2 regions of the Cellulomonas hominis genome follow, and region 2 is predicted to be linked to the other one. Evidence: riboswitches for the same ligand, from Rfam matches in the RefSeq annotation. Region 2 holds a riboswitch; the other holds the start of a gene.

Region 1 (15,720 bases), 730 kb from region 2:
AGGAGGGCGGGGGGCAGGACGGCACCGAGCACCGGCGGGAGGTCTGGAACGCGCGCGTCGAGCCGGGGCTGCTGCTGGACGACGCCGTCGACGCGGACCCGATCGGTCTGGGGGCGGCCCTGTTCCCCGTCGGCGGCACGACCGTCGACTGGGACGGCCTCACGACGCTGCCGACGGATCCGGTGGCCCTGCGCGCCGCGCTGCTCGACGGGCTCCCGGAGTCCTCGCGGACCGACGACGACGTGCTGTTCGACCAGATCACGGCCCTGCTCGTGGAGAGCCCGGCGTCGCCGGCGCTGCGCGGCGCGCTGTGGCAGGTCGCGTCGCAGGTCGGCGGCGTGCGGCTCGTCGGCGAGGTCACGGACGCGGCCGGCCGGCGGGGCGTGGCGCTGGAGCAGACCCTGACCGGGGGCGACGGGAGCACCGTCCGCCGCCTCGTCGTCGATCCCGACGCGGGCACGCTGCTGGAGCGGGTCGACGCGTACGACGGGCCCGGCACGGAGTCCGACCTGCGCTACCGCTCGACGTACCTCGTGCAGGGCCCGGCCGGCACCCTGCCGGTCCAGCCGCAGCTGCCGCCCGGCTGCACCACGTTCGAGCGCTGCTGACCCCGTGCCGGGCCCGGGAGCCACGCCGAGATCGGTCCTCCGCACCGAGGTCGGTCGCTGGGACGACCGATCTGGGTCGGGAGTGCCGATCTCGGCGGACGCGGGCGGTGCGCGGGGAGGGTGGGGCGGGCGTCAGCCCTCGTGCGACGCCCGGGCGTAGTCGGCGTCCTTGGTCTCCCGGGTGAGCAGCAGCGCCACGAACGTCAGCACCCCCGCGCCGGACAGGTACAGCCCGACCAGCCAGGTCCCGCCGTCAGCGAGCGCCCACAGCGCCAGCGCGACGATCGGCGCGAGCGCGGCCCCGAGGATCGACGACACGTTGTACGCGACCGCCGAGCCGGTGTACCGGACGTTCGTCGGGAACAGCTCCGGCAGCAGGGCGCCCATCGGCCCGAACGTCGCGCCCATGAGCACGAACCCGAGCACCAGGAACGCCTGCACCAGCGCGCCGGTGAACACCTGGTCCTCGCGCATCGGCAGGAACAGCGCGAACGTGAGCCCGAAGGCGATGATCAGCCCGGTGACCCACAGCAGCAGCCGGCGGCGGCCCAGGCGGTCCGCGAGCGGCCCGGCGGCCAGGGTGAACAGGCCGAAGAACACGACGCCGATGATCTGCATGAGCACGAAGTGCACGTACGGGATGCCCAGGCCGCCCGGGTCGCCGTTCTCCGGCGCCACGGCGCGGGTGCCGTAGGTCAGCGTGAAGTTCGTCATCAGGTAGAACAGCACGTAGGTCGCCAGCATGATGAACGTGCCCAGCAGGGTCTCGCGCCAGTGGAACCGCAGGGTCGTGCCGAGCGGGAGCTTCGTGAGCCGGCCCTTCTTCTCCGCGGCCGTGAACGCCTCGGACTCGACCAGCTTCAGCCGGACCCACAGGCCGATGATCACCATGACGGCCGAGAACAGGAACGGCACGCGCCAGCCCCACGACATGAACGCGGCCGAGCCCTCGCCGAGCACGCCGTTGATCACGAGGAACAGGCCGTTCGCGATGATGAAGCCGAGCGGGGCGCCGAGCTGCGGGAACGTGCCGTACCACGCGCGCTTGCCGGCGGGGGCGTTCTCGGTGGCGACCAGCGCCGCGCCGGACCACTCGCCGCCGAGCGCGAAGCCCTGCGCGAGCCGCAGCACCAGCAGCGCGACCGTCGCGGCGACCCCGATGTGGTCGAACGTCGGCAGCACGCCGATGAGGAACGTCGCGATCCCCATCGTCAGCAGCGAGTACACGAGCGTGGTCTTGCGGCCGCGGCGGTCCCCGAGGTGCCCGAAGAACACGGCGCCGATCGGCCGGGCGACCATCGCCGCGCCGAACACCGCGAAGGACGCGAGCAGCGCCGTGGTGTCGTTGCCGGTCGGGAAGAACAGCTTCGGGAACACGAGGACCGCGGCGGTCGCGTAGACGTAGAAGTCGTAGAACTCGATGGTGGTGCCGACGAGGCTCGCCGCGATGACGCGGGACGGCGAGTTCAGCGGCCGCGCGGGGGCGGCGGCGGTGGGCGCGGTGGTGGTGGGCATGCGGGTCACTCCGGTTCACGACGGTGCTGCGGCACGCCGGCCACCGACGGGGACGTCGGGTGGGGTCGGCTCGCGGGTCGGCTCGTGACGCTCGTGGGTGCTCCAGCGCGTCGTCGACCCTACGCCCCGTCTCACGTTTCAGACGGTTCCTGTCCGCATGTCGGAATCGACCGGGACTCCTCCACAGGCGCGACGGACGTGCGGGTTGTGGATGACGGGGGCCGGGTTGTGGGTGCCCTCGGGCAGAGTGTCGGCATGACCAGCAGCGACCCGACCCCCGCCGAGGCCCTCCAGCACCCCGTGTCGTCCGAGACCGCCGCGGGGCACCCGCCGGGGCGGCGCTGCTTCGGCGACGGCGACCCGCTCTACGAGCGGTACCACGACGAGGAGTGGGGCCGGCCGGTCCACGGCGAGCGGGAGCTCTACGAGCGCATGACGCTCGAGGCGTTCCAGTCCGGCCTCGCCTGGATCACGGTCCTGCGGAAGCGCGAGGGGTTCCGCGCCGCGTTCGCCGACTTCGACCCCGCGGTGGTCGCCGGGTACGACGACCACGACGTCGAGCGGCTGATGGGCGACGCCGGGATCATCCGCAACCGCGCGAAGATCACCGCCGCGATCGCGAACGCCCAGGCGCTGCTGGACCTGCACGGGCGCGGCGGGTCGCTGGACGCGGTGTTCTGGTCGCACGCGCCGGACCCGGGGGCGCGGCCCCGACCCCGCACGTTCGCCGACGTCCCGGCGCGGACGCCCGAGTCGATCGCCCTCGCGAAGGAGCTGAAGCGGCTGGGCTTCCGGTTCGTCGGGCCGACGACCGCCTACGCGGCGATGCAGGCCTGCGGGATGGTGGACGACCACCTGGCGGACTGCCCGGTGGTGCTGGCCGGCGTGCGCCCGACCGCCTAGGCCGGGATCGCCGCGGACGAGTGCGTCGAGCACCCCGACGCCGTCCCGGAGGCCGCCCGGCCGGCCTGCCGAGGACGCCCCGCCGGGGGCGACCCCGGGGACCGCGGGTCGTTCCATGACGCATCAGGGGCACTGGACGCACCCGCCCGCTGGCCCTACTGTGGCCACACCCATCCAGAGCGACCGAGAGACCTGGCTCGTCGACGTCGCAGCAACCCCCCTCCTCGCGGAGGGTGCGGGTGCTTCCGCCAGGATCGATGGAGCGAGCGATGAGCAGCACCGGCGCACGCGTCCCCGCCGAGGGGGCCGCACCCGCGACCGACCACGTCACCGACGGCCTCGGTGCCGTGGACCGACCCACCGTGTCCTTCGAGCTGTTCCCCCCGCGGAACCCAGAGGCGGCCCCGCGGCTGTGGACCACGGTCGAGCGGCTCGCGGCCGCGCGCCCGGACTTCGTGTCCGTGACCTACGGCGCCTCCGGCAGCACGCGCAGCACGACCCGGGCCCTGGTCCGGCGGCTGCTCCGCGAGACCTCGCTGACCCCGATCGCGCACCTGACCTGCGTCGCCACGTCCCGCGACGACCTGGCCCGTACCGTCGAGGAGTTCCTCGACGAGGGCGTCCGGGCGTTCCTCGCCCTGCGCGGCGACCCGCCCGCCGACGGCTCCTGGGCCCCGCACCCGGACGGGCTGCCGACCGCCAGCGCCCTGGTCGCCCTGCTGCGCGAGGTCGAGGCCCGCCGGTGCGCGTCGAGCCCGGCGCAGGCGGTGCGCGCGGCGACGCGGCCGCTGTCCGTGGCGGTCGCCGCGTTCCCCCGGGGCAACGCCGGCTCGGGCAGCACCCGCGAGCAGGACGTCGCGGCCCTGCTGTCCAAGCAGCGCGCGGGCGCCGACTTCGCGATCACCCAGGTGTTCTACGACGTCGAGTCGTACTGCGAGCTCGTCACGCTGGCCCGCGACGCCGGGGTCACCATCCCGATCGTGCCCGGGATCATCCCGATGACGGACCCGTCGCGGCTCCGCCGCGTGCAGCAGCTCACCGGCGTGCCGGTGCCGCAGGCGGTGCTCGACGTGCTGGACGCGTTCGACCCGGACGACCCCGCGGACGCGGCCCGCCGCCTGCGCGCCGGCACCCGGCTGGGCGTCGACCTGGTGAACGGCGTCCTCGACGGCGGTGCCCCCGGCGTGCACCTCTACACGTTCAACCAGCACGGCCCGGCCCTCGACCTGCTCGAGGGCGCCGGCCTGGGCGGCGACGCCCCGCGGACGCACAGCCAGGTGACGTCCGCCCCCACGACCACCCCGACCCCCGTTCCGACCAGCTGAGGCGAGAGATGACCGACCTGACCCACCCGTTCCCCTCCGGCACCGTCCTGGGCTACCCCCGGATCGGTCCGCGCCGCGAGCTCAAGAAGGCCGTCGAGGCGTTCTGGGCCGGCCGCTCGACCGCCGAGGAGGTCGAGGCGACCGCCGCGGAGCTGCGCCGCCGCACGCGCGCCCGGCTCGCGGAGCTCGGCCTGGACACCCGGCTGCCCGCAATCCCGAGCGCCTTCTCGTTCTACGACCACGTGCTGGACGCCGCGACCGTGCTCGGCGCGGTGCCCGAGCGGTTCGCCGACCTCGCGACCGCCGACGGCGGGCTGGACCTGGCCGGCTACTCGACCGTGGCGCGCGGCCGCGGGGACGACCTGCCGCTCGAGATGACCAAGTGGTTCGACTCGAACTACCACTACCTGGTGCCGGAGATCGGCCCGGCGACGGCGTTCCGGTACGCGAGCGACCGCCCGGTGCGCGAGTTCGCCGAGGGGCTGGCCGACGGCGTGCTGACCCGCCCGGTGCTCGTCGGGCCGGTGACGTTCCTCGCCCTGGCGAAGGCCGCCGAGGGTTCCCCGGCGGACTTCCTCCCGATCGACCGGCTCGCCGACGTGCTGCCGGTGTACGCGGAGCTGCTCCGCGACCTGGCCCGCGCGGGCGCGACGTGGGTGCAGCTCGACGAGCCCGCCCTGGTGTCCGACTCGACGGGCGTGCCCGCCGACCGGCTGCTGGCCGCGGCCGCCGAGGCGTACCGCGCGCTGGCCGCCGACCTGCCCACGGCCGAGCGCCCGTCCATCCTGGTCGCGGCCCCCTACGGCGACCTCCGGGACGCGCTGCCGGTGCTCGCGGCCTCCGACGTCGAGGGCCTGGCGATCGACCTGGTCCGCGGCTCCGCCCCGGCGTCCCCCGTGCCCGGGCTGGCCTCGAAGGTGCTGGTCGGGGGCGTCGTGGACGGCCACAACATCTGGCGCGCCGACCTGGACGCCGCGCTCGGGTCCCTGGAGCACCTGGAGTCCCTCGGTGCCGCGCAGGTCGCGGTGTCGTCGTCGACCTCGCTGTTCCACCTGCCGCACGACGTCGAGGACGAGCCGGAGCTCGACCCGACCCTGCGCTCGTGGCTCGCGTTCGCCGACCAGAAGATCGGCGAGGTGGTGACCCTCGCGACCGGTCTGACCGAGGGCCGGGAGGCCGTGCACGCGGAGCTCCTCGCCGCGGCCGACGCGCGCCGCTCCCGCGCGGAGGCGCCCGGCGTGGTCCGTCCCGACGTCCGCGAGCGCCTGGCCGCCCTCCCGGAGGGCGCGTTCCACCGCGGGGACTTCGCCGAGCGGCGCGCCGCGCAGACCTCCCGGCTGCGGCTGCCGGCGCTGCCGACGACCACGATCGGCTCGTTCCCGCAGACGCCGGAGATCCGCGCGGCCCGCACCGCGTTCGGCCGGGGCGAGCTCACCGCGGCCCAGTACGAGGACGCGATGAAGGCGGAGATCCGCCAGGTCGTCGAGCTCCAGGAGCAGATCGGCCTCGACGTGCTCGTGCACGGCGAGCCCGAGCGGAACGACATGGTGCAGTACTTCGCCGAGAACCTGGACGGCTTCGCGGTCACCCAGAACGGCTGGGTCCAGTCCTACGGCTCGCGGTGCACCCGCCCGTCCATCCTCTGGGGCGACGTCGCGCGCCCGGCGCCGATCACCGTGCCGTGGACGACCTACACGCAGTCGCTCACCCCGAAGCCGGTGAAGGGCATGCTGACCGGGCCGGTGACGATCCTCGCGTGGTCGTTCGTCCGCGACGACCAGCCGCTCGGCGACACCGCGAACCAGGTGGCGCTGGCGCTGCGCGACGAGGTCGCCGACCTCGAGGCCGCCGGCACGGCGATCGTGCAGGTGGACGAGCCCGCGCTCCGCGAGCTGCTGCCGCTGCGGGCCGAGGACCACGCGGCCTACCTGGAGTGGTCGGTCCGGTCCTTCCGCCTCGCGACGTCGGGTGTCCGGCCGGACACCCAGATCCACACGCACCTGTGCTACTCGGAGTTCGGCGAGGTCATCGGCGCGATCGACGGCCTGGACGCCGACGTGACGTCCATCGAGGCCGCCCGGTCGAAGATGGAGATCCTGGCCGACATCGCCGCCGAGGGGTACCCGCGCGGCATCGGCCCGGGCGTCTACGACATCCACTCCCCGCGGGTGCCGAGCGAGGCCGAGGTCACCGAGCTGCTCACCGAGGCGGTCCGGGCGATCGACCCGGAGCAGCTGTGGGTCAACCCGGACTGCGGCCTGAAGACCCGCCGCTACGCCGAGGTCACCCCGTCGCTCGAGCACGTGCTCGCCGCGACCCGCACGGTGCGGGCGTCCCTGGCGGTGCCGACGGCCTGAGCTGCGCCGCACGCGACGACGCCCCGGTCCCCCGCGCGGGGGACCGGGGCGTCGGTCTGCCGGCCGCCGGCGTCAGGCGTCCGCGCGCTCCTGCGTCGCGTCGGCCCCGGCCTCGATGGTCGCCGGCGTCCCACCGGTCTGGACCTCGATGCGGCGCGGCTTGGCCTCCTCGGCCACCGGGATGGTCAGGGTGAGCACGCCGTCGGCGTACGAGGCGTGGATGGCGTCCAGGTCGAGCCCCCGCCCGACGGTCAGCTGCCGGGCGTAGGTGCCGACCGGGCGCTCCTTGGCGAGCCACTGCTGCCCGTCCTCGGTGCGCGCGGTGCGCTGCGCCCGGATGGTCAGCGTGCGGTCGTCCACGTTCACGTCGATCGACCCCGGGTCCGCACCCGGCAGGTCGACGTGCAGGACGTAGTGGTCGCCCGCGCGGTACAGGTCCATCGGCATGGACGCCGCCGCCCGCTGCGAGCCGAGCACCTGGCCCATGAGCCGGTCCATCTCCTGGAACGGGTCGAAACGCGTAGCCACAGCCCGTCACCTCCCTCGAGGTCCCGGCCGCTCCGGGACCGTGGTCTGCTCCGGTGCGGCGGCCCCGCACCGGAAGGGCTACGAGACATGTTCTAGCACTCTCGGGTGTCGAGTGCTAACGGTCGTCCAGGGCGTTCGCCGAGAGCAGAACGCGCTGGTCAGCGTGGGTCCGGCAGGCGGTCGCCGGTCTCCGTCGCGGCCGCCAGGGCCGACACGATCCGCACGTCCGCGTCCAGCCACGGCACCGTCAGCCACTCCCCGCGGGGCAGCCACAGCAGGGCGTCGTGCTCGACCAGCGGCTCCGGCTCGCCCTCCGCGACGGCGGCCAGCCAGAGCCGCATCACGTACCGGTCGCTCAGCCGCCAGCACCCGTCGTCGGGCCCGGGGAGCTCCGTCCCGAGCGTCAGCCCGACGCCGAGCTCCTCCCGGATCTCCCGGTGCAGCGCCGCCTCCGGGTCCTCGCCCGGCTCGACCTTCCCGCCGGGGAACTCCCACCGGCCCGCCAGGCTCACGGGCTGCCGCCGGCGGGCGGCCAGCAGGGCGGTCGGGGCGTCGAGGTCGTCGACCAGCGCCGCGGCGACGACGAGGACGGGCGGGGTCATGCGGGAAGTCTGCCAGCGCCACGACCCGGCCCGCCTCCGCGCCCGGGGACCGGTCCCGCCGAGTGGAGGGTTTGAACGCGACACGCCGGGCGTGTCGTGCGCGAACCCTCCACTCGAAGGCGTCGGGCCGGGACGGGCCGCGCCGGTCAGCCCTGTCGCAGCTCGTTCTGCAGCTCCTGCTGCGCCTGCTCCAGGGCCTCGCGGGCCGGCACGCCGCCCTCGTAGATCTCGGCCAGCGTGACCGTGCCGAACCGGCTGTTCACCGGGGGCAGGTCGGGGCTGCTGAACGAGTCGAAGTGCCCGATGCCGTCCTTGACCTCGTTCAGCACGTCGAACAGGTTCGTCGTGAAGTACTGGTTGAACGCGTTGTCGGGGTTCTTGGTCACGGCGTCGTCGTCCCAGACGGACATGTTGACCGGGTCGAAGCCGAGGATCTCCCAGACGGCGACGTTCGCCTCCGGGGACAGCTTGGCGAAGGCGAGCCACTCCGCCGCCAGGTCCTTCACCGGCGAGCTCGCCGACACCGCCGTGCCCGTGCCGCCGCCGCCGATGGTCGCCGTGTCCGATCCGGCGACGACGGGCGCGGGCGCGATCGCGATCTTCCCCGCCAGGTCGGGCATGTAGTCGACGAACCGCGACGTGTACCAGGCCGGGTAGACGATGGCCGCGAAGTCGCCCCGTCCGATCGCGCCGTAGGCCTCCTCGTCGTCCGGGCTCGAGCCGGGGATCGGCGAGATCGCCCCGGACTCGACCATGTCCTGCATCATCTCCATGGACGACACCACCTCCGCGCTGTCGACCTGGACGGTGCCGTCCTCCGCGAACAGCGAACCGCCGTTCTGGGCGATCACCAGCGGCTCCACGAAGAAGACGTCGGTGTTGGCCGTGCCGAACGCCTTGCCCGTCGCGGCGCTGTACTCGGCCCCGGCCGCGGCGAAGTCGTCCCAGGTCTCGATCGTCGTGTAGTCGATGCCGGCGGCCTCGAGGAGCTCGGTGTTGTAGAAGGTCACGAACGCGCCCACGTGCGTCGGGTAGCCGTAGAGCGCGTCGTCGCGGCTGTACAGCTCGAGGCGCGCCTCCACGATGTCGTCGCGGTACGGCTCCGCCGCCTGCGACAGGTCCATCAGCGGCGGGTTGTCGCCCCGCACGAAGTTCGCGAACTTGGTGACCTCGATGTCGGCGAGATCCGGCATCCCCGCCCCGGAGTTCGCGGCCAGCTGCAGCTTGTTGTGCATGTCCTGGTACGGGTAGACCGTGAGCTCGAGGTCGATCTGCCGGTCGGGGTTGAGCTCGTTCCAGCGGTCGGCCATCTGCTCGTACAGCGCACCGTGCAGCTCGCCGAAGATCCACATCTCCATCGGGGTCGACCCGTCGGCGTTCACCGTCGGCTCCTGCTGCGCGCCGCCGCTCGAGCACGCCAGGGTCGCGGAGAGCACCATCGCGGCCACGACCACGGACGCCGTCGTCCTGCTTCTGGACATTTCTTTGTCTCCTTCTTGTACGTGCGCGGGTCAGCCCTTGACGGCGCCCGCGGTCATTCCCTCGACGAAGAACCGCTGGAACGTGAGGAAGAGGATGAGGATCGGGACGAGGGAGAAGAACGACCCGACGAGGAGCAGCCCGTAGTTGTTCGCGTACGGGGTGATCAGCGTGTTCAGGCCGATCGGCAGCGTGAACTTCTCCGACGAGCGCAGGACGAGCAGCGGCCAGAGCAGGTTGTTCCAGCACATCATCCCGTTGAGGATGGCCATCGCCGCGATGGCCGGCCGGGCGATCGGCAGCACCAGGCGGAAGAAGATGCCGAACTCGGTGACGCCGTCGACGCGGCCCGCCTCGAGGATCTCCTTCGGCACTCCCAGGAAGTACTGGCGGAAGAAGAAGATGGTCACCGCCGCCGCGAGGAACGGGATCACGATCACCGTGTAGGTGTCCGCCAGCCCCATCTCGTTGACCTGGACGTACAGCGGGAGCATGACCATCTCGAACGGGACGGCCATGATCGCCAGCACCGCGATGAACAACGGCGTGCGCCCCCGGAACTCGTACATGGCGAACCCGTAGGCGACGAAGGAGCTGACCAGCAGCGTGCCGGCGACCTGGACGGTGGTGAGGACCAGGGAGTTGGCGAACCACCGGAAGTACGGGCCGGAGTCGGTGAAGAGCATGGTCCAGTTGTCCAGGCTCAGCGTCGAGGTGTCGACGCCGAGGCTGACGCCGCCGCGCATGACGTCGGCGCCGTCCTGGAACGTGGCGATGAAGATGGCGGCCAGGGGGACGAGCGCGGTGAGCGCGATCGCGACCAGCACGACCGACTGCCCGACGGAGAGGACCCGGCGGGTGCCGGGCTCCTGGCCGTCGGACCGGCTCGACGGCGGCGTCCCGGTGCGCCGGCGGCCCGTGAGCGCGGTCACCGGACGTTCTCCTTCCTGAAGGTGCCGGACAGGGTGAGCTGCGTGATGTTGATGGTCATGACGACCACCAGCAGCACGATCCCCACCGCGGACGCGAAGCCGAGGTCGTTCTGCTCGATGCCCTTGCGGTACAGGTAGCCGACGACCGTCAGCGCCTGGTTGTTCGGGGAGGCGTTCCCGCCGTAGAGCATGAAGCTCTCCAGGAACATGGCCAGGCCGCCGTAGACGCTGATCGTCGTGACGTACACGATCGTCGGCCTGAGGTTGGGGACGGTGATGCGCAGGAACTGCTGCCGCTTGTTCGCGCCGTCGATCGCGGCCGCCTCGTAGTACTCCGCCGGGATCGACTGCATACCGGCGATGAAGTACATGGTGTTCACGCCCGTCCACCGCCACACCGCGAGCGCCAGCAGCGCGGCCAGCCCGGTCAGGTCCTCGCGGAGCCAGCGGACCGGCCCGAAGCCGAAGAACTGGACGACCTGGTTCATGAGCGCGCTGTCGGACTCGGAGAACATGAGCCGGAACACCAGGCCCGAGACCACCACGGACGTGAGGGCCGGGACGAACATCGACGCCTTGAAGAACGCCTTGACCCGGCGGCTGCCGATGCGCGAGCTCACGACGGCGGCGAGCATCATCGGGATCGGGATGAGCAGCAGCAGCGTCAGGACCATGTACCGGGCGCTGTTGCGCATCGCGGTCCAGAAGACGCTGTCGTTCCAGAGCCGGGCGTAGTTGTCCATCCCCACGGAGGTCGTCTGGCCGTACAGCACCTCCTGGGTCGACATGACGAACGAGCGCGCCACGGGGATGAACCAGAACACCGCGAGGGTCACGAGGAACGGCAGGATGAACAGGTACGGCGCGAGCCGTTGGGAGTAGAGCAACCGGACGACGGGGCGCATGACGGCAGTCACCTCTTTCGGCGCGGCGGGTCCTCGGCACCCGGATGCGGGGACGAGGACCCGCACGGTCGGAGGCGGCTGGGCTCCGGGGCGGGACGACAGGACGAGCGGCGCGGCGCACAGCGACGTGCGTCGGCGTCCTCGCGGAAATGTTTCAGTTCTCTTGCGTCGTTCAACAACGTATCGACGCCCCATATGGGTGTCAACACTCGATTTTCCCGGTCCCCACCGGTAGTGTCCGGGGCGGATCTCGAAAGAAATCTTTTCGCCCACTGACCGGCACGACCGCACGACGAGAGCAGGCCCATGGCACGCACGACCCCCCGCCCCACCCTGAACGAGGTCGCGGACCGGGCCGGGGTGTCCCCCGCCACCGCGTCCAAGGCGCTCAACGGCCACGACGGCGTCGCCGCCACCACCACCGCGCGGGTGCTCGACGCCGCGGCTGCGCTGGGCTACCACACGCCGGGGGCGCGCAACAGCCCGCGCCGGCGCGCGGTGGAGCTGCTCGTCGACAAGCTCGACAACCCCTACATCACCGAGCTGCTCCGCGGCGTCACCGTCGCCGCGGAGGAGGCGGGGGCGGACGTCGTCCTCGGCCGCGTGCGACCCCGGGCCGGCGACAGCCGCGCCGAGTCCGCCGTCACCTGGACCCGCCGGCTGATCGCGGCGCGGCGCACGGGCGCGATCGTCGTCACGGCACAGGTCACCGAGGACACCTACGCCAACATCGCGCGGGCCCGGCTGCCCGTGGTCGTCGTCGACCCCCTCGACCTCACGACCCCGGAGCTCGTCTCGGTCGGGTCGACCAACTGGGACGGCGGCCGCGCGGCGGCAGGGCACCTGATCGGGCTGGGACACCGCCGGATGGCCCTCATCGCCGGCCCCGAGACCTCCATGAGCGCGGTCGCGCGGGTCGAGGGGTTCCGCTCCGCCTGCGCACGCGCCGGCCTGCCGCCCGGGTCGGTGGTGGTGCAGCACGCGCGCTTCGACCGGGACGCCGCCCTCGCCGTCGCCGCGCGCGTCCTCGCCCGCCCCGACCGCCCGACCGCCGTCGCCGCGTCCAGCGACACCCAGGCCCTCGGGGTGATGGAGGCGGCACGGCGACTGCGGCTCCGCATCCCCGACGACCTGTCCGTCGTCGGGTACGACGACACGTACCTCGCCGCCTGGACGACGCCCGCGCTCACCAGCGTGCGCCAGCCCGTCGAGGAGATCGGCCGGGTCGCGCTGCGCACCGTGCTGCGCATGGCCGACGGCGAGCTCCCCGACTCGCACCACATCGAGCTGGCGACCCGGCTCGTGGTGCGCGAGTCCACCGCGCCCCCGCCGGACGGGTCGTCGTGAGCCCGGGGCGCCGGACTCCGGGAGGTCGACCCGGCGCCCGCCGAGGCCGGCTCAGGTCGCCAGCACCAGGCCCCCGAGGCTGACGCCCGCCGCGACCACGGTCGCCACCGCCCCGAGGGCCAGCGGCCGGCCGCCGGTCCGGACCAGCCGGCCGACGTGGATCTGCGTCCCGAGCGCCGTCATCGCCGCGGCCAGCGCCAGCGTGGTCACCGGCTTCACCGCGGGCAGCACCGCGTCCGGCACCAGGCCGGCGGACCGGACCAGCACCGCCGCCACGAACCCGGCGACGAACAGCGGGACGAGCGGCGCCCGCCGGCCGGTTCCCCGGCCGCCCCCCGCACCCGCCGACCGCCCCCGCCGCCGCGCGACCCCCACCCCCGCGACCAGCGGTGCCAGCAGCAGCACCCGCGCGAGCTTCGCGACGACCGCCACGGTCAGCGCCGCCGCCGACACCGTCCCCGCGGCCGCCACCACCTGCGCCACCTCGTGCACCGACATCCCGGCCCACAGCCCGGCGGTCCGGTCGGACAGGCCGAGCGCGCCGGCGACGAGCGGCAGCGCGACCAGCGCGACGCTCCCGTAGACGGTGACGAGCGCGACGGCGGTGGCGACATCCTCCTCGTCGGCGTCGGCCACGGGGCTCATGCCCGCGACGGCCGCGGCGCCGCAGATGGAGAACCCGGTCGCGACCAGGAGCGTCAGGGCCCGCCCGACGCCGAGCCGCGGGCCGAGCCACAGCGTCGCCGCGAACGTCGCCGCGACGGTCGCGAGCAGGACGGCCACCTCCCGGAGGCCGAGGCCGAGCAGGTCGCCGAGCGACAGCTGGAGCCCGAGCAGCACCACCCCGGCGCGGAGCAGCCGCCGGCCGGCCCACGCGAGGCCGGGGTCGAGCGCGACGGGCACGAGGCCGGCCGACCGGGCGGCGGCGCCGAGGACGATCGCGACGAGCAGGCCGGGCAGCACGGGCACGACGGCGGTGAGGCCGACGCACAGCGCGGCGACCGCGACGGCCGCGGCCACGCCGGGCGCGAGCTCGCGCACGCCGGCGGTCCGGGTGGGCGTGAGGAGGGGCACGACTCCACCCTCGGCCGCGCGACCCCGAGCGCGGAACGCCCGGTCGCCTCGCAGGATCTAGCCTGAGGCTATGGCTGACGTCCCCCCGGCGGGCCGCCGGATCCCGCTCGGCGCGCTCGAGCTCCTCGACGCCGTCGACGCGCACGGCTCGTTGTCCGCCGCCGCCCGCTCGCTCGGCCTCGCGCAGCCGTCGGTGAGCACCGGGCTGCGCCGGCTGGAGCGGCAGACCGGGCTGACGCTCGTGACCCGAGCGGCGTCCGGCACCCGGCTGACCCCGGCCGGGACGGCACTGCTCACCCGGGCGCGGGACGTGCTGGCAGCCTCGGACGCGCTGGAGCGGGAGGCGGCGGCGCTCCGGACGGCGCAGCAGGGCCGCGTCCGGGTCGCCGCCAGCCTGAGCGTGGCGGAGTACCTCGTGCCGGGCTGGCTGGCGTCCCGGCCGGCGGGTGCGGCGGTGGTCGACCTCGTGGTCGCGAACTCCCGGGACGTCATGGACGCGGTGCTGCACGGGCGCGCCGACCTGGGCTTCGTCGAGGGCCCGGACGTGGCCGACGGGCTGCACGCGCGCGACGTCGGCGCCGACGAGCTCGTGGTCGTGGTCGCGCCCGGCCACCCGTGGGCCCGCCGCCGCCGGACGCTCACCGCGGCGGAGCTGTCGGCAGCGCCGCTCGCGGTGCGGGAGGCGGGCTCCGGCACGCGTGCGGTGCTGGAGCGGGCGCTGGCCGCGGCGGGGTCGCCGCTCGCCGGGTCGCCGGCCCAGCTGGGCTCGACGTCGGCGGTGAAGAACGTGGTGCGCGGGGGGACGGCCGCCGCCGTGCTGTCCCGGCTGACCGTCGCGGACGAGGTCGCGCGCGGGGACCTGCGCGTGGTGCCGGTCGAGGACGTGGACCTGCGCCGGACGCTCCGGGTGGTGTGGGCCCGGGGCCGGCGGCCGGCTCCCGCGGTCCGGGAGCTCGCGGAGCACGTCCTGCGCGAGCACGGCCGCTGAGGGCCCGGCACACGACGAGGCCGCCGCCCCGGCGAGGGGACGGCGGCCCGGAGTCGTCGCGACCCGGGGCGAGCCGGGCCGACGGAGTCAGCGGATGCCGGCGGCCTTGGCCCAGGCGACCGCCTCGGATCGCGTCGAGACGCCGATCTTGCGGTAGACCGAGCGGACCTGCGACTTCACGGTGTTGCGGGTGACGAAGAGCCGACGCGCGATGTCCTCGAGCGTGACGTCCTCGCCGAGCTCCGCCAGCACGACGCGCTCACGGGTGGTGAGCGGCTCGCCGAGGATGCTGCTGGAGGGGGAGGGGGCGAGCTCCAGAGTGGCCATGGTGACCTCCGTGCGATGGACGAGTTCCGGCGGCTGGGGGTCTCCGGCCGCCGACTCCCGGTTGATCGGCAACTATGGCGGCCCCCATCGCAGTTGCGATCTCACCCGCCCGCGCGGCGCGCCGGACAAATACGTACTAATGGGTAGTGTGCTAGGACCGAAGTCCCAGGTCACCCGCCGGGAAGCGGTGTCCTCCACGTCGCCTGAGAACCACCCGAACGGCCTAGTGCCCCTCCCCGCGCGTCTCAGTCCGTGATCGTCGCCGCGTACTCCTCGGGCGACAGCAGCGCCCCGGTCGAGGTCACGTCGACCTTGAACAGCCACCCCGCGCCGTACGGGTCGGCGTTCACGACGGACGGCTCGTCGACCGCGTCCTGGTTCACCTCGACCACCGTGCCGGACACCGGGGAGAACAGCTCGGAGACCGACTTGGTGGACTCGACCTCGCCGACGACCGCGCCCGCGGCGATCTCGCTGCCGACCGTCGGCAGCTCCAGGTAGACGATGTCGCCGAGCGCGTCGGCCGCGTTCTTCGTGATGCCGACCGTGGCGGGCTCCGCGCCGTCGATCCACTCGTGCTCGGCGGTGTACTGCAGGTGGTTCGGGACGTCGCTCATGGGGTCTCTCCAGGGGGTTCGGGCCGGGTCGGGGCGGGGTTCGGGCGGGGACGGGGGCAGCAGCCGGTCAGGACCGGCGGTAGAACGGCAGCTCGACGACGCGGACGGGCTCCCGCCGGCCGCGGACGTCCACGGCGAGCTCGGTGCCCGGCGCGGACACCTCCGGCGTCACGTACGCCATCGCGATCGGCGTGCCCAGGGTCGGCGACGGCG
Region 2 (15,720 bases):
GACGACCCGACCCCGCTCGGCGACGCCGCCGTGGCGCAGCGGGCGGCGCGGCTGCTGGCCGTGGCCGAGCGCACCGCCGCGCGCACCGGCACGCCGGACCGGCTGTCCTACGTCATCGGCACCGAGGTGCCCGTGCCGGGCGGGGCGCACGAGACCCTGCACGCCCTCACCCCCACCAGCCCCGAGGCGGCGCGGGCGACGATCGCGGCGCACCGGGCGGCGCTCGGGGCGGTCGGGATGCTGGACGCCTGGCCGCGGGTGCGCGCGCTCGTCGTGCAGCCCGCCGTCGAGTTCGACCACGTCCAGGTCGTCGACTACCGCTCCGAGGCCACCGTCGCGCTCCGCGAGGTGCTGGCCGACGAGCCCGGCATGGTGTTCGAGGCCCACTCCACCGACTACCAGACCACCGAGCGGTTGACCGCCCTCGTGCGGGACCACTGGGCGGTGCTCAAGGTCGGGCCCGGCCTGACGTTCGCGCTGCGCGAGGCGCTGTTCGCCCTGGCCGAGATCGAGACCGAGCTCGTCCCGGACGACGCACGGTCGCACCTGCTCGACGTCCTCGATGCCCGCATGGTCGCGCAGCCGCGGTACTGGCAGGGCTACCACGACGGCGACCCCGCCGAGCAGCGCGTCGCCCGGCGGTACTCCTACAGCGACCGCGTCCGGTACTACTGGCCGGACCCCGAGGTGGAGGCCGCCGTCGAGACCCTGCTCGGGAACCTGGCCCGGACGGGGATCCCGGAGACGCTCCTCAGCCAGCACCTGCCGGAGCAGTACGCGCGCGTCCGCGCGGGTGCCCTGTCGGCGGAGCCGCGCGAGCTCGTGGTGGACAAGGTCCGGGACGCGCTCCGGCCGTACGCGGCGGCGTGCTTCCCGACCCTGGTCCCGTCGGCCTGACGCCCTGGGCCTCGACCGGAGGCGCGGGCCGCGACGGAGTGGACTGAGCGACTGAGTGGAGCGTTCGGACACGACACGCCGGGCGTGTCGTGTCCACTCAGCGGCGGCCGCCCGGCAACGGAGGACGTCGGGGACCGAAGTCGGCCAGGGTCAGTGGATCTGAACAGACGTCACGGTGACTTCGGCACCGATGGCGCCCGTGCGGCCCGGTCCCAGCTTGGGGCCCGTGACCGTCTTTCCGCCGTACTGCCACTTGAGCGTCGCCGTCCAGCTACCGGTGTTGTACGTGCTCTTCGGCGACCACGATCCCGTCTTGGTGCCCGTCCCGGAGAAGCCGTGGTTGGCATAGGGAACGCGAGGAGCGTAAAGGCACACGTTTCCGGTGCTGCACACATTGGTCGCCGTGATCCGCCCCTGCGCCCGGGAGTCGGCCTCGACCGTGAGAACCGCACCGGTCCGTGCGTCGATCTCGACGACCAGCGACTCGGATGAGCCCTCGAGCAGCGCAGCGAGCTCGGCGGCGCTCCGGACGGGAAGGTCGGCGTCGACCTGCACGCCGTCGATGACGACGTGCTCGCCGTCGACATCGGACGCCAGCGCCGCGGACGGCGTCACGGTCAGCGCGGCAGCGAGCAGCGCGATGCCCGCGCGATGGATGACAGACATGGGTTCCCCTGCTGATGAGATCGGTCGAGCACCCGCATGGCGCCCGCTGAGACGAATACCCGAGCAGCCTTCTGAACGAAATCCGGGTGCGGCACGCACGCTATCGCAGTTCGACCTGAAGAACAACGCTTTCCCTCTCGCGCGAACGATGCCAACAACGCATTTGTCGCTTTCTACGCAAAGCGCTCGGCCGCCGACACCGCGTCCGGTCAGCGGGCCGGCTTGGGCTCCGGGACCGGGTCCGTCCCCGACGCGCGCGCGGCGCGCTGGGCCTCCCGCGCCTCGTCCTGCCGGGCGGCCTCCGCGCCGGACGCGATCTCGGCCCGCACGTGCTCCGGCCCGTACCCGAAGGCGTCCACGAGGTCCTGCGCGTGCGGGCGCAGCCGGAGCAGCAGCCGCTCGATGTACGACGTCACCGTGCGCGCCCGGCCGGCGGACAGCCGCCCGTTCACGAGGTACCAGGCGAGGTTCCGCTCGATCACGGTGAGCCCGAACAGGTCGCGCAGCCACGTGAGCACCTGGCGGGTCCCGGCGTCGGCGACGGTGTCGAGCGCGCGGGTGAACGCCTCCCACTGCAGCAGCTCGGCGTGCGCCCGGGCGGCCTCGACGAGCTCGTGCTGGTGCGCGTCGAACAGCTGCGCGGCGACCTCGGGGGCCGCCCGGCGGGCGGGGCGCAGGGCCTGCGCGAGCTCGGCGACCATCGCCGCAACCCGGTCCGCCAGCAGGTCGCGCTGGGTGTGCGGGTCCCGGAGCTGGCCCGCGGAGCGGCGGGCGTCGCCGGCGTCCACCAGGGTCTGCGCGGCGCGGGCCAGCGGCATCCGGTGCAGCGCGGCGTCGGCGGCCCTCCCGGCGACCAGGCGGGCGATGACCGCCGGGTCCCCGCCGATCTGCTGGCCGTACCGGGCGAGCAGCCGCTTGCCGACGAGCTGGTAGAGCACGGTGTTGTCGCCCTCGAACGTCACGTACACGTCGAGGTCGGCGCGCAGCGAGGTGAGCCGGTTCGCCGTGAGGAAGCCCGCGCCGCCGCACGCCTCGCGCGCCGTCTGCAGGGTGCGCAGCGCGTGCCAGGTGGACGTCGGCTTGAGGGCGGCCGCCAGCGTCTCGAGCTCCTCGCGGGAGTCCGGGGTGTCGTCCCGGCCGGAGAACACGTCGTCGAACGCGGCGAGCAGGTGCTCGTGCGCGAAGGTCGCCGCGTAGGTCTCGGCGAGCAGCGGGAGCAGGCGCCGGCGGTGCTCGCCGTAGTCGAGCAGCACGACCTCGTCCGTCGGGGACGCCCCGGCGAACTGGCGGCGCTGGTTGCCGTAGGTGACCGCGATGACCAGGCCGATCTTGGCGGCGTTCACGGCGGCGCCGTCCAGGGAGACCCGGCCCTGCACGAGGGTGCCCAGCATGGTGAAGAACCGGCGGCCGGGGCTGGCGATCGGCGAGGAGTAGGTGCCGTCCGCCGCGACCGAGCCGTACCGGTCGAGCAGGTCGGCGCGCGGCACCCGGACGTGGTCGAACCACAGCCGGCCGTTGTCGATGCCGTTCAGCCCGCCCTTGAGGCCGTCGTCCTCGCCGCCGACGCCGGGCAGGAACTCCCCCGTCGCCGCGTCCCGGATCGGCACGTAGAACGCGTGCACGCCGTGGTTCACCGGGCGGGGGTCGGCCGGGCCCTGCGAGACGAGCTGCGCGAACACCACGGCCGCCGTGCCGTGCTGCCCCGCGTTGCCGAGGTAGTCCTTCCACGCCGCGCGGAACGGCGTGTGGACGACGAACTCCTCCGTCGCCGGGTCGTACGTCGCCGTGGTGCCGATGCTCGCGACGTCGGAGCCGTGCCCGGTCTCGGTCATCGCGAACGCCCCGGGGACGGCGACCGACATCGCGCCGGGCAGCAGCCGCTCGTGGTGGCCGGCGGTGCCGAGGTGCAGGATCGCGGAGGCGAACAGCCCCCACTGCACGCCGGCCTTGATCTGCAGCGACGGGTCGGCGACGACCAGCTCCTCGAACCGGGCCAGGTAGCCGCCGTGGTCGTCCGCCCCCCCGAGCGCCGACGGGAACGCGCGCAGCACGTCGCCCTCGGCCTCGAGCGCCCGGAGCTGCTCCAGCACCCGGGCGCGGTGCTCGGCGGCCGGCAGTCCCTCGACCTTCTGGAACCGCGGCTCGGCCACGAGGTCGCGGGCGCCGCGGCGCAGGTCGGCGTACCGGCCGAGCAGCACGTCGGTCAGCGCGGGGACGTCGACGCGCGGGTCGGTGTCGCGGTGGTGGCGCGCGTGCCCCGCGCCGGACGGGCGGACGGTGGCGGTCGGGCGGGTCGCGGGGCCGGCCGTGGGCCGGGGCGCGGTGGTGGTCCTCGGGGCCCCCGCGGTCTCGGGAGCGGAGCGAGCGAGGGCGTGGGGTGAGGTCATGAAGGCTCCCCTGGTGTCGGTGCGTCGTCGTCGACGCGGGACGGGTCGGGCGTGCTGGTGGTGGTGCCGCGGGCGGTGCGGGTCAGGACGCCGACCGGCCCGGCCCACAGCCAGGCGGCGACGCGGGCGGCGACGTCCTCGCGGTCGTCGGGGGTGGTCGCGGAGCCGCGCGCCGCGAGCCAGGCCTCCCCCGCGCCGCGCACGAAGCCGACGGCGCCGGACGCCCACAGCCGCGCCCACGCGGCGTCGGCCGGGCCGTGGGCGCCGAGCGCGCGGACGAACGGCGCGGCGACGAGCTCGGTGACGGAGTCGAGGAACGGCCCGACGGAGCCGCCGCGGGTGACGAACGCGTAGACGTGCGGCGAGCCCTCGATCATCGCGAGGTAGGTGTCGACCATCCCGCGCAGCGCGTCACGCGGGGTGCTGGCCCCGGTCGCCGCGGCGTCGAGGGCGTCGCGGATGTCGGTGACGACGGCCGCCGCGACCGCGAGCTGGAGGCCGTCCTTGTCGGTGAAGTACCGGTACACGATCGACTTCGACGTGCCGGCGGCCGACGCGATGTCCTCCATCGAGACGTCGGGCCCGGTGTGGTGCACCACGCGGCGGGCGACCCGGACCAGCTCGGCGCGGCGGGCCTCGCGGTGGTCCTCCCAGCGGGTGGACCGGCCGTCGTCGGCGCGCGCGTCCGGCCGTCCGGCGGCGGCGTCGCGCCGGTCCGCAGGAGTCGCCCCCGTCCTCGTCGACGGGTCCCGTGTGATGGGGCTCACGAAACCGACGGTATCAGGTACTGTGAGTTTCGGGCATGACACAAGGGACCGAAGTCCCAAACTCACGGCCGGCAGCACGACATCGACGACGATGCGGGAGGACCCCCAGATGGCAGCCACGCCCAGCTCCACCCCGACGACCACGCCCCCGGCACCCCCGCGGGCCGTCGTCGTCGGCGGCAACCGGATCCCCTTCGCGCGGGCCGGCGGGCCGTACGCCCGGGTGAGCAACCTCGACATGCTCACGGCCGCCCTCGACGGGCTGGTCGCCCGGTTCGGCCTGCAGGACGAGGTGCTCGGCGAGGTCGTCGCCGGCGCGGTGCTCAAGCACAGCCGCGACTTCAACCTCACCCGCGAGGCCGTCCTCGGCTCCCCGCTGTCGGCCCGCACCCCCGCGTACGACCTGCAGCAGGCGTGCGCCACCGGGCTCGAGGCCGTGGTGTCGATCGCCAACAAGATCCGCCTGGGCCAGGTCGAGTCCGGCGTGGCCGGCGGCGTCGACTCCGCCTCGGACGTGCCGATCGCCGTCAGCGAGGGCCTGCGCCGCACGCTGCTCGCCCTGGCCCGCGCGAGGTCCGTCCCCCAGCGCCTCAAGGCGGCCACCGCGCTGCGGCCGGGGGACCTCAAGCCGGCCACCCCGCGCACCGACGAACCGCGCACCGGCCTGTCCATGGGCGAGCACCAGGCGCTGACCACCGCGCAGTGGGGCATCACCCGGGCGGCGCAGGACGAGCTCGCGCTCGCCAGCCACCAGCACCTCGCCGCGGCCTACGAGTCCGGGTTCTTCGACGACCTCGTCACGCCGTACCGCGGCCTGGTGCGGGACCAGAACCTGCGCGCCGACACCTCCCTGGAGAAGCTCGGGTCGCTCAAGCCCGTGTTCGGCACGCGGCTCGACACCCCGGCGACGATGACGGCCGGCAACTCGACCCCGCTCACCGACGGGGCGTCCGCCGTGCTGCTCGCCTCCGAGGACTGGGCCCGCGCCCGCGGGCTGACCCCGCTGGCCGCCGTCGTGGACGCCGAGACCGCGGCCGTGGACTTCGTGCACGGCGAGGACGGGCTGCTGATGGCGCCGGTGTACGCAGTGCCGCGGCTGCTCGCCCGGCAGGGGCTCACGCTGGCGGACCTCGACTACGTGGAGATCCACGAGGCGTTCGCGTCCACCGTGCTGACCACCCTCGCCGCATGGGAGGACAAGGAGTTCTGCCTGTCCCGCCTCGGCCTGGACGACGCGCTCGGCTCCGTGGACCGCGACCGTCTGAACGTGCACGGCTCCTCGCTCGCCGCCGGGCACCCGTTCGCCGCGACCGGCGGGCGGATCGTCGCCACCGTCGCCAAGCAGCTGCACCGCCGCCGCGCGGAGCTGCTGGCCGCCGGGGAGTACCGGCCCGTCCGGGCCCTGGTGTCCGTCTGCGCCGCCGGCGGGCTCGGCGTCGCCGCGGTCCTCGAGGCGGCGTGATGGCCACCACCGACCGCTACCTCGACCTGGTCAACGACGGCGTCACCGCGAAGATCGCGAAGCAGCTCGGCCTGCCCCGGCCCGCGCGGCTGCACCGGTACCGCCCGGGCGCCCCGCTGGTCGACGGCCCGGTGCTCGTGCTCGGCGACGGCGCGGACGCCGACACGCTCGCGCAGTTCCTGTCCGGGACCTCCCCGGAGCACAAGGGCTGGGACCTCGACGTCCGGCGGCACGCCTCGGAGGGCACCCGGTTCGCCGCCGTCGTCCTGGCGCTCACCGAGGTCACGCACCCCGACGGCCTCGCCGGCCCGCTGCTCGCGCTCGCGCCGGTGCTGAAGACGCTCGCACCGCAGGGCCGGGTGGTCACGGTGTCCCGCCCGGCGACCGACGACCAGGCGCCCGCGCTCGCCGCGGCCCGGCAGGGCGTCGACGGCGCGCTGCGGTCCGTGGCCAAGGAGATGCGCGCGGGCGGGACCGCCAACGGCGTCGTGGTCGCGGACGACGTCCCGGTCACCGCCCCGGCCGTGCTCGGCGCGCTGCGGTTCCTGCTGTCGGCCCGGTCCGCCTACGTCGACGGCCAGCTGCTCGCGGTCGACTCCGCCGCCGGCGCGCTGCCCGCCGACTGGGAGCGGCCGCTCGCCGGCCGGGTCGCCGTCGTCACCGGCGCGGCCCGCGGCATCGGGGAGGCCATCGCGACCACGCTCGCCCGGGACGGCGCCACCGTCGTCGCGGTCGACGTCCCGGCCGCCGGCGAGGCCCTGGCCGCCGTCGCGAACCGGGTGCACGGCACGGCGCTCCAGCTCGACGTCACCGCCGACGACGCCGGCGCCCGCATCCTCGACCACGCGCTCGCGCGGCACGGCCGGCTCGACGTCATGGTGCACAACGCCGGCATCACCCGCGACAAGCTGCTCGCCAACATGACGCCCGACCGCTGGGAGTCGGTGATCGCGGTGAACATCGCCGCGCAGCTCCGGATCAACGAGGCCCTGCTGACCTCGGGCGACTTCGCGGACGCGCCGCGGATCGTGTCGCTCGCGTCCACGTCGGGGATCGCCGGCAACCGCGGGCAGACCAACTACGCCGCGTCCAAGGGCGGGGTCATCGGCATGGTGCGGGCCACCGCGCCGCTGCTCGCCGCGTTCGGCGGCACCGCGAACGCCGTCGCGCCCGGCTTCATCGAGACCGACATGACCGCCCGGATGCCCGCGCTCACCCGGCAGGTCGCGCGGCGGCTGTCGTCGCTGCAGCAGGGCGGGCTGCCGGTGGACGTCGCGGAGGCCGTCGCGTTCCTCGCGTCCCCGCAGGCGGGGGGCGTCGTCGGGCAGGTGCTCCGGGTCTGCGGCCAGAGCATGGTGGGCCGGTGACGGCGCTCGCCACCGGGACGCGGCGGGAGGTCGTCCTCGACGCCGCGCCCCGGCTCGGGGCCCTGTACGCGCGGGCGGGGGCGTCGGCCGTGCGGGGCCGTTCCTCGGCCCGGGGGGTGGCGGTGCTGCCGGAGGTCGAGCACCGGCTGGACGGCGTCGCCCCGGATCCCGCGCAGCTGACCGCCTACCAGCACCACGTGGGCGAGCCCGCCGCGGACGTGCTGCCCGCCGGGTACGTGCACGTGCTGGCGTTCCCGCTCGCGGTCGCGCTGATGGTCCGGCCGGACTTCCCGCTGCCGGCGCTCGGCATGGTGCACCTGGCCAACCGGGTCGTGCAGCGCAGCCCGCTCGGCGTCGGGGACGCGCTGGACCTCCGGGCCTGGGCGCAGGACCTGCGGCCGCACCGCCGGGGCGCCCGGGTCGACCTGGTCACGGAGGCCCGCCCCGCGGGCGCGCCCGTCGACGCCCCGCCCGCGTGGCGCGGGGTGTCCACGTACCTGACCGTCGGCTCCCGGGCCGCCGGGGCGGCCCCCGAGGAGGAGCCGCGCCCGCCGTTCGTGCCGCCGGTGCCCACCGGGCGCTGGGTGCTCGGGCCCGCCACCGGCCGCCGGTACGCCGCCGTGTCCGGGGACGCCAACCCGATCCACCAGTCGCCGCTCACCGCGAAGGCCCTCGGGTTCCCCCGGGCGATCGCGCACGGCATGGACACCGCGGCCCGGGCGCTGGCGGCGGTCGGCGCCCGGCGCAGGGCGGCGTACGCGTGGGACGTCGAGTTCGCGGCCCCGGTGCTGCTGCCGTCGTCCCCGTCCGTCCGGACGGAGCGCGGCGAGACCGGCTGGACGGTCACGGCCTGGGACGCGAGGCGCGGGAAGCTGCACCTGACCTCGCAGGTCCGCCCGCTCCCCTGACCGCCCGCACCCCGCACCCCGCACCCCCGCACCACGCCGAGACTGCAGGATCCGCCTGCGCGAACGCGCCCAGGACCCGCGGATCCTGCAGTCTCGGCGCTGCCGTGCGCCGGGCAGCGCCCAGTCGGCAGAGCGCGGTGGCCGGGGTGGGCAGAGCGCGGTGCGCGGGGTGAGCAGAGCGCGGTACGCGGGGGGCAGAGCGCGGTACGAGGGGTGGGAGGGTGGACCCCATGACCACCCCCCGCGAGGACGCGCTCGACCGCTGGACCGGCACCCTGGACCCCGAGGGCGACTACGACCGCCTCCTGCTCGACGCCCTCGACCTCGCCGGCGCCGACGCGGAGAGCGCCCGGGTCATCGAGTGCCTGCTGCGCGCGTGCGACCTGGACGGCGCGACCCTCGACCACGCCCACGTCGTCGACACCACGCTCGCGGACTGCCGGGCCGGGATGCTCCGCGCCCGCAGCGGGTCGTGGCGGGACGTGGTGCTGCGGGACTGCCGGTTCGGCGCGGTCGAGGCGTTCGGCGGCAGCTGGGACCGGGTGACGGTCGAGGGCGGCAAGATCGACTACCTGAACCTGCGGGACTCGCGCCTGCAGGACCTGCGGTTCACCGGCTGCACCATCGGGGACCTGGACCTCGCCGGGGTGCGCGCCGCCCGGGTCACGTTCGTGGAGTGCCGGGTCGGGCGGCTGGACGTCACCCGGGCGCAGCTCCGCGAGGTCGACCTGCGCGGCGCGGACCTCGCGGGCATCGACGGGACGGCCGGCCTGAAGGGCGCGACCATCAGCCGGCACCAGCTGCTCGAGCTCGCGGACGCCCTGGCCGCACACCTCGGGGTGACCGTGCGCTGAGCCGCAGCAGGCTGCCGCCTGCTAACCTCGAGGACGAGCCACGCCATCGCGGTGGTCGTGGAAGTGAGCCTCGGGAGATCCTGCCGGACGACAGGGCCCGGGGCTCGCGTCATGTCCGGACCTCGACGAGGTGCACGGCCCGCTCGATACGCCGGAGGAATGCCGGGTCCCCGGTCCGGCTCGCGACGACCGCCCCGCACACCGCGTCCGCGATCCAGAGCATCGGTTCGGCCGGTCCTGGTGCGTGCTCGAGCCGCAGGGTCCCGTCCACGGTCCGGGCCGCGCGCATCGCGTCGACCATGTCGCGGTCCTTCCGGTCGAGCCCGGCGCCCCGCGACTCCATCGTCAGGATCCCGCAGCCCGACCGCTCGACCTCGGCGGCGAACCGCTCGAAGCACTTCCGCCGGCGACGCTCGGGCCGCTCGTCGAGAGAGCCGACCCGGACGACGACGATCGCCTCCACTCCCGCGGCGGCGATCTCGCGCGTCACCTCGTCGTGCCGCACCCGCGAGTCGTCCCGCCAGTGGATCTTCTTCTCCGACGGCCGGCGCATCCGGGTCATGCGCTCCCGCAGCCCGTCGAGGTCGCCGACGGCGCACACGGCTGCGGCCAGGAGGAAGGCGCCCGGGTCGAGGGACGGGACGGAGCCCGACTCGTCACCCCACGCGAGGAACACGCGCCCCCCACGACCTGGACGATCCCGACGCCGCCCAGCCTGCCAGCCGTGGATGACCCTCCCGCCGTCGTCCGCAGGACGAGTTCGGGCGGGCCGCGCGCGGTCAGTCCTCCACGGCCGGCCCGCACGCCGCCGCGGCCGTCGCCGCGATCGACTCGATGCCCGCCACCGCCGGACGCGGCCGGGTGTCCCCCGCGACGGTCCAGCACCCGTCCACGACCTCGTACGCCGCGCGCGGCCCTTCGCCGAGGTAGGCGCGGAGCCCGTCCAGCAGCCGGTCGACGGTCCCCGCCGTGGTGCCCACGCCCACGGACGCGCGGATCGCCCCGCCGGTGACGCCGACCCGCGCGAGCAGCGGGTGCGCGCAGAACCGGCCGTCGCGGACGCCGACGCCGTGCTCCGCGGACAGGTACGCGGCGACCAGGCCGGAGTCGTGGTCCTCGACCGTGAACGACACGACGCCGACCGGGTCCGCGGAGTCCGGCCACAGCCGGAGCACCCGCACGCCCGGGATCGTCGCGAGGCCGTCGAGCAGCCGGTCGCGCAGCGCCGCCTCGTGCGCGGCGAGCGCGCCGTCGGGGAGCGCCGACAGGGTGTCGCAGGCCTCCGCGAGCGCCACCGCGCCGAGCACGTTCGGCGACCCGCCCTCGTGCCGGGCGGGCGCGGGCTGCCAGAGCGTGCGGTCCGTGCGGACGTCGCGGACGGCGCCGCCGCCGGCGAGGTACGGCGTGCCCTCGTCCAGCCAGTCGCGGCGGCCGACCAGCGCGCCCGCCCCGAACGGCGCGTACGTCTTGTGCCCGGAGAACGCGACGTAGTCGACCCCGGACTCCGCGAGCGAGAACGCCCGGTGCGGCAGCAGCTGCGCGCCGTCGACGGCGACCCGGGCCCCGCCCTCCTGCGCGAGCGCGACCACGGACGTGATCGGCAGGGACTCCCCGGTGACGTTGGACGCCCCCGTCACCGTGACCAGCGCGTACGGCTGCCGGGCGAGCTCGGTGCGCAGCGCGGCCAGGGTCTCGGCGACGGTCGGCGCGGCCGGCAGGATCGTCGCCACCCGGCCCGAGCCGCGCACCGACCGCACCCAGGGCAGCAGGTTCGCGTGGTGCTCGATGTCGAGGACGAGCACCCGCCCGCCCTCGGGGACGCACCCGGCGAGCAGGTTCAGCGCGTCGGTGGTGTTCCGGGTGACGACAGCGACGTCGTCGGCGCGGGCGCCGGCGAACCGGGCGACCGCCGCCCGGGACGCCTCGTACAGCGCGGTCGACACCTGGGACAGGTACCCGGCGCCGCGGTGCACCGACGCGTAGAGCGGCAGCACCTCCACGACGCGGGCGGCCACCGACTCCAGCGCCGGCGCGGACGCCGCGTAGTCGAGGTTGGCGTACGGCACGGCGCGGCCGTCCACGAGCGGGACGGGCGTGTCCCCGCCGACGACGGGGAGCAGGGCGGTGGCGCAGGTCGGCTGGGTGCTGACGGACATGGGAGGACCCCCGGTGGTGCTCGGTGGGGGACCCGGTCACGGCCGAGTCGCCCCGCGCTTGCCGCGCCACCGGTCGGTGGACGGCCAGGTCGTCACCCGGGGCACCCCGCCGCGGAGGGAGGGTTGCCGGCCAGCGAGCCGGGGCTTCGCGCTGGCGCTCATGACCTACGCCCGAGGATGCGGGGCGCGCCGCGCGGGTGTCAACCGTCGTCCACACTGCGACCGCCCCGGTCAGGGCACCGCCGCGGATGGCGTAGCATCGCCGCACCATCCAGAGCGGCCGAGAGATCTGGCTCGTCGACGCCGCAGCAACCCGCGGTCCGGTGCTCCCACGAGCCCGGTCCGGCCGAGGGTGCTTCCGCCAGGTTCGATGGAGGAGAGGCATGACGACGACCGACGACCGCCTGCGCTACCGGCTGCTGACCGGACCGGACGACCGCACGTTCTGCGAGCGGATCAGCGCCGCGCTGGACGAGGGGTACGAGCTGCACGGCAGCCCCGCCGCGACCTTCGACGGGGAGCGGGTGATCGTCGCCCAGGCGCTGGTGCTGCCCGCGGCGGCGCGCGCCGAGGTGCGGGCGCTGTGAGCGCGCCGTACGCGGGCGACCTCACCCCGCACGAGGCCTGGGACCTGCTGGCGTCCGACCCGCGCGCCGTCCTGGTGGACGTCCGCACCGAGGGCGAGTGGCAGACGATCGGCGTGCCGGACACCGCGGACCTCGCGGCCGGCGACGCCGCCGGGCGCACCGCGTTCGTCGAGTGGACCGACGCCTTCGGCCGCCCGAACCCGGCGTTCCTCGACGGACTCGCCGCGGCCGGGATCGTGCCCGGCGACCCGCGCCCGGTGGTGTTCCTGTGCCGGTCGGGCGTGCGGTCGGTGGCCGCCGCGACCACCGCGACCGCCGCCGGCCTGGGTCCGGCCTACAACGTGCTCACGGGCTTCGAGGGCGACGTCGGCCCCGACGGCCGGCGCGGGCACACCGGCTGGCGCGCCGCGGGTCTCCCGTGGCGGGACGCGTGACCGCGGCCCCGGGACCCGGCGACTGGCGCGACGCGCGGCTCCCCCGGGAGTCGCTGCGCCCCGACACGCTCGCGGTCCGCGGCGGCACCGTCCGGTCCGGGTTCCAGGAGACCTCCGAGGCGCTGTTCCTCACGCAGGGCTACGTCTACGAGCGCGCCGCCGACGCCGAGGCCGCGTTCGCGGGCGACGCCGACCGGTTCCTGTACTCCCGCTACGGGAACCCGACGGTGTCGACGTTCGAGGAGCGGCTGCGGCTGCTCGAGGGCGCGGAGGCCTGCTACGCCACCGCGTCCGGCATGTCCGCGGTGTTCACGGCTCTCGCCGCGCTGGTCCGCCAGGGGTCGCGCGTCGTCGCCGCCCGGGCCCTGTTCGGGTCGTCGGTCGTGATCTTCGACGAGATCCTCGCGGGCTGGGGCGTGCGGACCGACTACGTCGACGGGCACGTCCCCGGGCAGTGGGAGGCGGCGCTGTCGACCCCCGCCGACGTCGTGTTCTTCGAGACCCCGTCCAACCCGATGCAGGACCTCGTCGACATCGCGGCGGTCAGCCGCCTCGCGCACGCCGCCGGCGCGGTCGTCGTCGTGGACAACGTGTTCGCCACCCCCGTGCTGTCCCGCCCGCTGGAGCTCGGCGCGGACGTCGTCGTGTACTCCGCGACGAAGCACATCGACGGGCAGGGACGGGTGCTGGGCGGGGCGATCCTCGGCACGGACGAGTACGTGCACGGACCGGTCCAGACGCTGATCCGGAACACCGGTCCGTCGCTCAGCGCGTTCAACGCGTGGGTGCTGCTCAAGGGCCTCGAGACGCTGTCGCTGCGGGTCCGGCACCAGACCGCGTCCGCGCTCGCGCTGGCGACCTGGCTCGAGGAGCACCCCGCGGTGTCCGGCGTCCGGTACCCCCACCTGCCGTCGCACCCGCAGCACGCCCTCGCACTGGCGCAGCAGGACGGCGGCGGGACCGTCGTGACGTTCGGCCTGCGCGTCCCCGAGGGGTCGACGCCCGAGCAGGCGAAGCGCGCGACGTTCGCGGTGCTGGACGCGCTGCGGGTCGTCGACATCTCGAACAACCTCGGCGACGCGAAGTCCCTCGTCACGCACCCGGCGACGACCACGCACCGCAAGCTCGGCCCGGCCGGGCGCGCGGCGGTCGGCATCGCGGAGTCCACGGTGCGCCTGTCGGTGGGCCTGGAGGACGTGACGGACCTCCGCGACGACCTGGACCGGGCCCTGTCGACCCTCCCGTCCTGACCCGGCCGGTCCCTGCCCGTCACGCAGAGTGGAAGGTTCGGACGAACACGCCGTCGGCGTGTCTGCTCGAACCTTCCACTTCGCGGGGGTCCGGCGCGGGGGCGGACCTCAGGCGACCAGCGTGCGGAGCTCGTCCTCGGCCGACGGGCCGCCCGCGAGCGGGAGGAGGACCACCGCGTCGACCCCCGCGCGGCGCGCCAGCTCCCGGACCTCGGCGGCCAGCAGCTCCGGCGTGGTGACGACCCGCGTCGCGGCGGGCGACCAGCCCAGGCCCGCGAGGGCGTCCAGGTACTCCAGGTGCGACCGCTTGCGGCGGGCGGTGCGCGCGTCGGCCGCGAGCACGACCTCGAGGTCCAGCACGACGCGCACCTCGGCGCGGTCGCGGCCCGCCTCGGCGACGGCCTCCTCGACCAGCGCGACGACCCGGGCGAGCGCCCCGACCGTCGGGACGGCCACGGAGAACTCCAGGCGGATGACGTCGGCCCGGGCGGCGGCCAGCGCGATGGCGGTCTCGGAGCCGGGGCGGAACTCGACGGTGCGGACGCCGTAGTCGGGGCTGCCGACGTGGATGTCGGGCGCGGCGGCGGGCGGGGCCGGCGACGGCGCGGGGGCGGCCACCGGGTCCGCGGGCGCGAGGCCCACCGGCGGGGTCGTGTGCCGGCGGTGCGCGGCAGCGGGCAGGTGACGGGTGGCGACCGCGGGGCGGTGCAGCACGGGCTGAGCCATGGGGTGTCCTCGGCGGGTGAGGCGGGGGTGCGCGGCGAGGGCCGTCGGGCCGCGGGCGCGCGAGGTCGTCAGCTCAGCGACAACACACCCGGCTCAGGAACACGCGAGCACCCTAGCCGGGCCCAGGGCCCCCGCGGCAGCGGGCGTCCACATCGCGGGCGCGCGTGTCAGACCGCGAGGGTGCGACCGAGGTACAGCCCGAGCGCGTCGCCCTGCCAGCGCCCGAAGGGAAGCACCGGCCGGTAGCCCAGCGAGCGGTACAGGGCGAGGGCCGCGGGCTGCCGGATGCCGGTCTCCAGCACGAGGTCGCGCAGCCCCAGCGCCCGGGCCTCGGCCTCGAGCGCGCGGACGAGCGCGGCGGCCACGCCGGCCCGCCGGACGTCCGGGTGGACGAAGACCCGGCGCAGCTCGCCGGTCGTCGCGGCGTCGAGGCCGGCGGGGCCGGCGGGGCCTGCGGGGCCGCCGGACCCGTGCAGCCGGCCGAGCGACGCGCATCCCACGGGCCGGCCGTCGAGCCGCGCCAGCACGGTCACGAGCACCGCCGACCCGAGCGCCGCGTCGACTGCGCCGAAACGGCCCCGGGTCGCGACGGCCGCCTCGACCTCCGGGTAGGCCAGCAGCGACTCGGCGTCCATCGCGTCCCGGAGCGCGGCCGCGTCGGGGTCGGCGTACGGCACGACCGCGACCCGCAGCGTCCCGGCCGGTGCGGGCGACCGCGGCGCGGGGCCCCGCGCGCCGGACCCCACGGCCTTCGCGAAGCACCGCGAGTCCGCGACGTCGGCCCACTCGCCGTACCGCTCGACCGGCGCGTACCCCAGGGACAGGTACAGCCCGATCGCCTCGGGCTGCTGCAGCCCGGCCTCCAGCACCAGCCGCGTCCAGCCGAGGGCGGCGGCCCGGTCCTCGAGCGCGTGCACGAGCGTCCGGGCCAGCCCGCGCCCGCGCGCGGACGGCGCGACGTACACCCGCTTCACCTCGCCGGTGCCGGGGCCGTGCTCCGGCTCGGCGCCGAGGTCCCGCAGCGAGCCGCAGCCCACGGGGACGCCGTCCAGCGCGAGCAGCAGCGTGACCACGACGTGCTCGGCGGGCGGCTCCGGCGTACCGCCGTCGCCGTACCGGGCGCTGAGCTCCGCCTGCTGCGCGCGGCGCAGCGCCCGGGCGTCCGGGTCGGTCCAGGGGACCTCGCGCAGGGTGACGCTCAGGAGACGAGCGCCCGCATCACGGAGGTGAAGAACCGCAGCCCGTCGGTCCCGCTGCGG

Evidence for each region. A riboswitch is a leader RNA that binds a small molecule or an ion and turns the genes downstream of it on or off. The one in region 2 is predicted to bind S-adenosylmethionine.
Region 1: linked by a shared signal. The riboswitch ahead of HNR08_RS07690 (methylenetetrahydrofolate reductase) and the one ahead of HNR08_RS11065 (DUF1737 domain-containing protein) in region 2 are both predicted to bind S-adenosylmethionine.

What each region holds. Positions count from the first base shown of each region.
Region 1 is NZ_JACHDN010000001.1:1,628,030-1,643,749, forward strand. It holds gene HNR08_RS07675 (CU044_5270 family protein) at 1-608, shown strand, start outside; gene HNR08_RS07680 (MFS transporter) at 741-2,123, opposite strand; gene HNR08_RS07685 (DNA-3-methyladenine glycosylase I) at 2,379-3,026, shown strand; SAM riboswitch class I at 3,194-3,302, shown strand; gene HNR08_RS07690 (methylenetetrahydrofolate reductase) at 3,296-4,351, shown strand; gene metE (5-methyltetrahydropteroyltriglutamate--homocysteine S-methyltransferase) at 4,360-6,708, shown strand; gene HNR08_RS07700 (Hsp20/alpha crystallin family protein) at 6,781-7,236, opposite strand; gene HNR08_RS07705 ((deoxy)nucleoside triphosphate pyrophosphohydrolase) at 7,395-7,838, opposite strand; gene HNR08_RS07710 (ABC transporter substrate-binding protein) at 7,985-9,319, opposite strand; gene HNR08_RS07715 (carbohydrate ABC transporter permease) at 9,350-10,249, opposite strand; gene HNR08_RS07720 (carbohydrate ABC transporter permease) at 10,246-11,154, opposite strand; gene HNR08_RS07725 (LacI family DNA-binding transcriptional regulator) at 11,461-12,501, shown strand; gene HNR08_RS07730 (YeiH family protein) at 12,553-13,575, opposite strand; gene HNR08_RS07735 (LysR family transcriptional regulator) at 13,646-14,563, shown strand; gene HNR08_RS07740 (helix-turn-helix domain-containing protein) at 14,651-14,890, opposite strand; gene gcvH (glycine cleavage system protein GcvH) at 15,136-15,507, opposite strand; gene gcvT (glycine cleavage system aminomethyltransferase GcvT) at 15,575-15,720, opposite strand, start outside.
Region 2 is NZ_JACHDN010000001.1:2,362,903-2,378,622, reverse strand. It holds gene HNR08_RS11115 (D-tagatose-bisphosphate aldolase, class II, non-catalytic subunit) at 1-897, shown strand, start outside; gene HNR08_RS11110 (hypothetical protein) at 1,048-1,563, opposite strand; gene HNR08_RS11105 (acyl-CoA dehydrogenase family protein) at 1,773-3,950, opposite strand; gene HNR08_RS11100 (TetR/AcrR family transcriptional regulator) at 3,947-4,717, opposite strand; gene HNR08_RS11095 (acetyl-CoA C-acetyltransferase) at 4,827-6,179, shown strand; gene HNR08_RS11090 (3-oxoacyl-ACP reductase) at 6,179-7,546, shown strand; gene HNR08_RS11085 (MaoC/PaaZ C-terminal domain-containing protein) at 7,543-8,454, shown strand; gene HNR08_RS11080 (pentapeptide repeat-containing protein) at 8,685-9,308, shown strand; gene HNR08_RS11075 (hypothetical protein) at 9,418-9,984, opposite strand; gene HNR08_RS11070 (aminotransferase class V-fold PLP-dependent enzyme) at 10,088-11,464, opposite strand; SAM riboswitch class IV at 11,514-11,630, opposite strand; SAM riboswitch class I at 11,729-11,841, shown strand; partial or broken gene HNR08_RS11065 (DUF1737 domain-containing protein) at 11,848-12,024, shown strand; gene HNR08_RS11060 (rhodanese-like domain-containing protein) at 12,048-12,485, shown strand; gene HNR08_RS11055 (O-succinylhomoserine sulfhydrylase) at 12,482-13,735, shown strand; gene HNR08_RS11050 (hypothetical protein) at 13,844-14,461, opposite strand; gene HNR08_RS11045 (GNAT family N-acetyltransferase) at 14,629-15,612, opposite strand; gene purQ (phosphoribosylformylglycinamidine synthase subunit PurQ) at 15,660-15,720, opposite strand, start outside.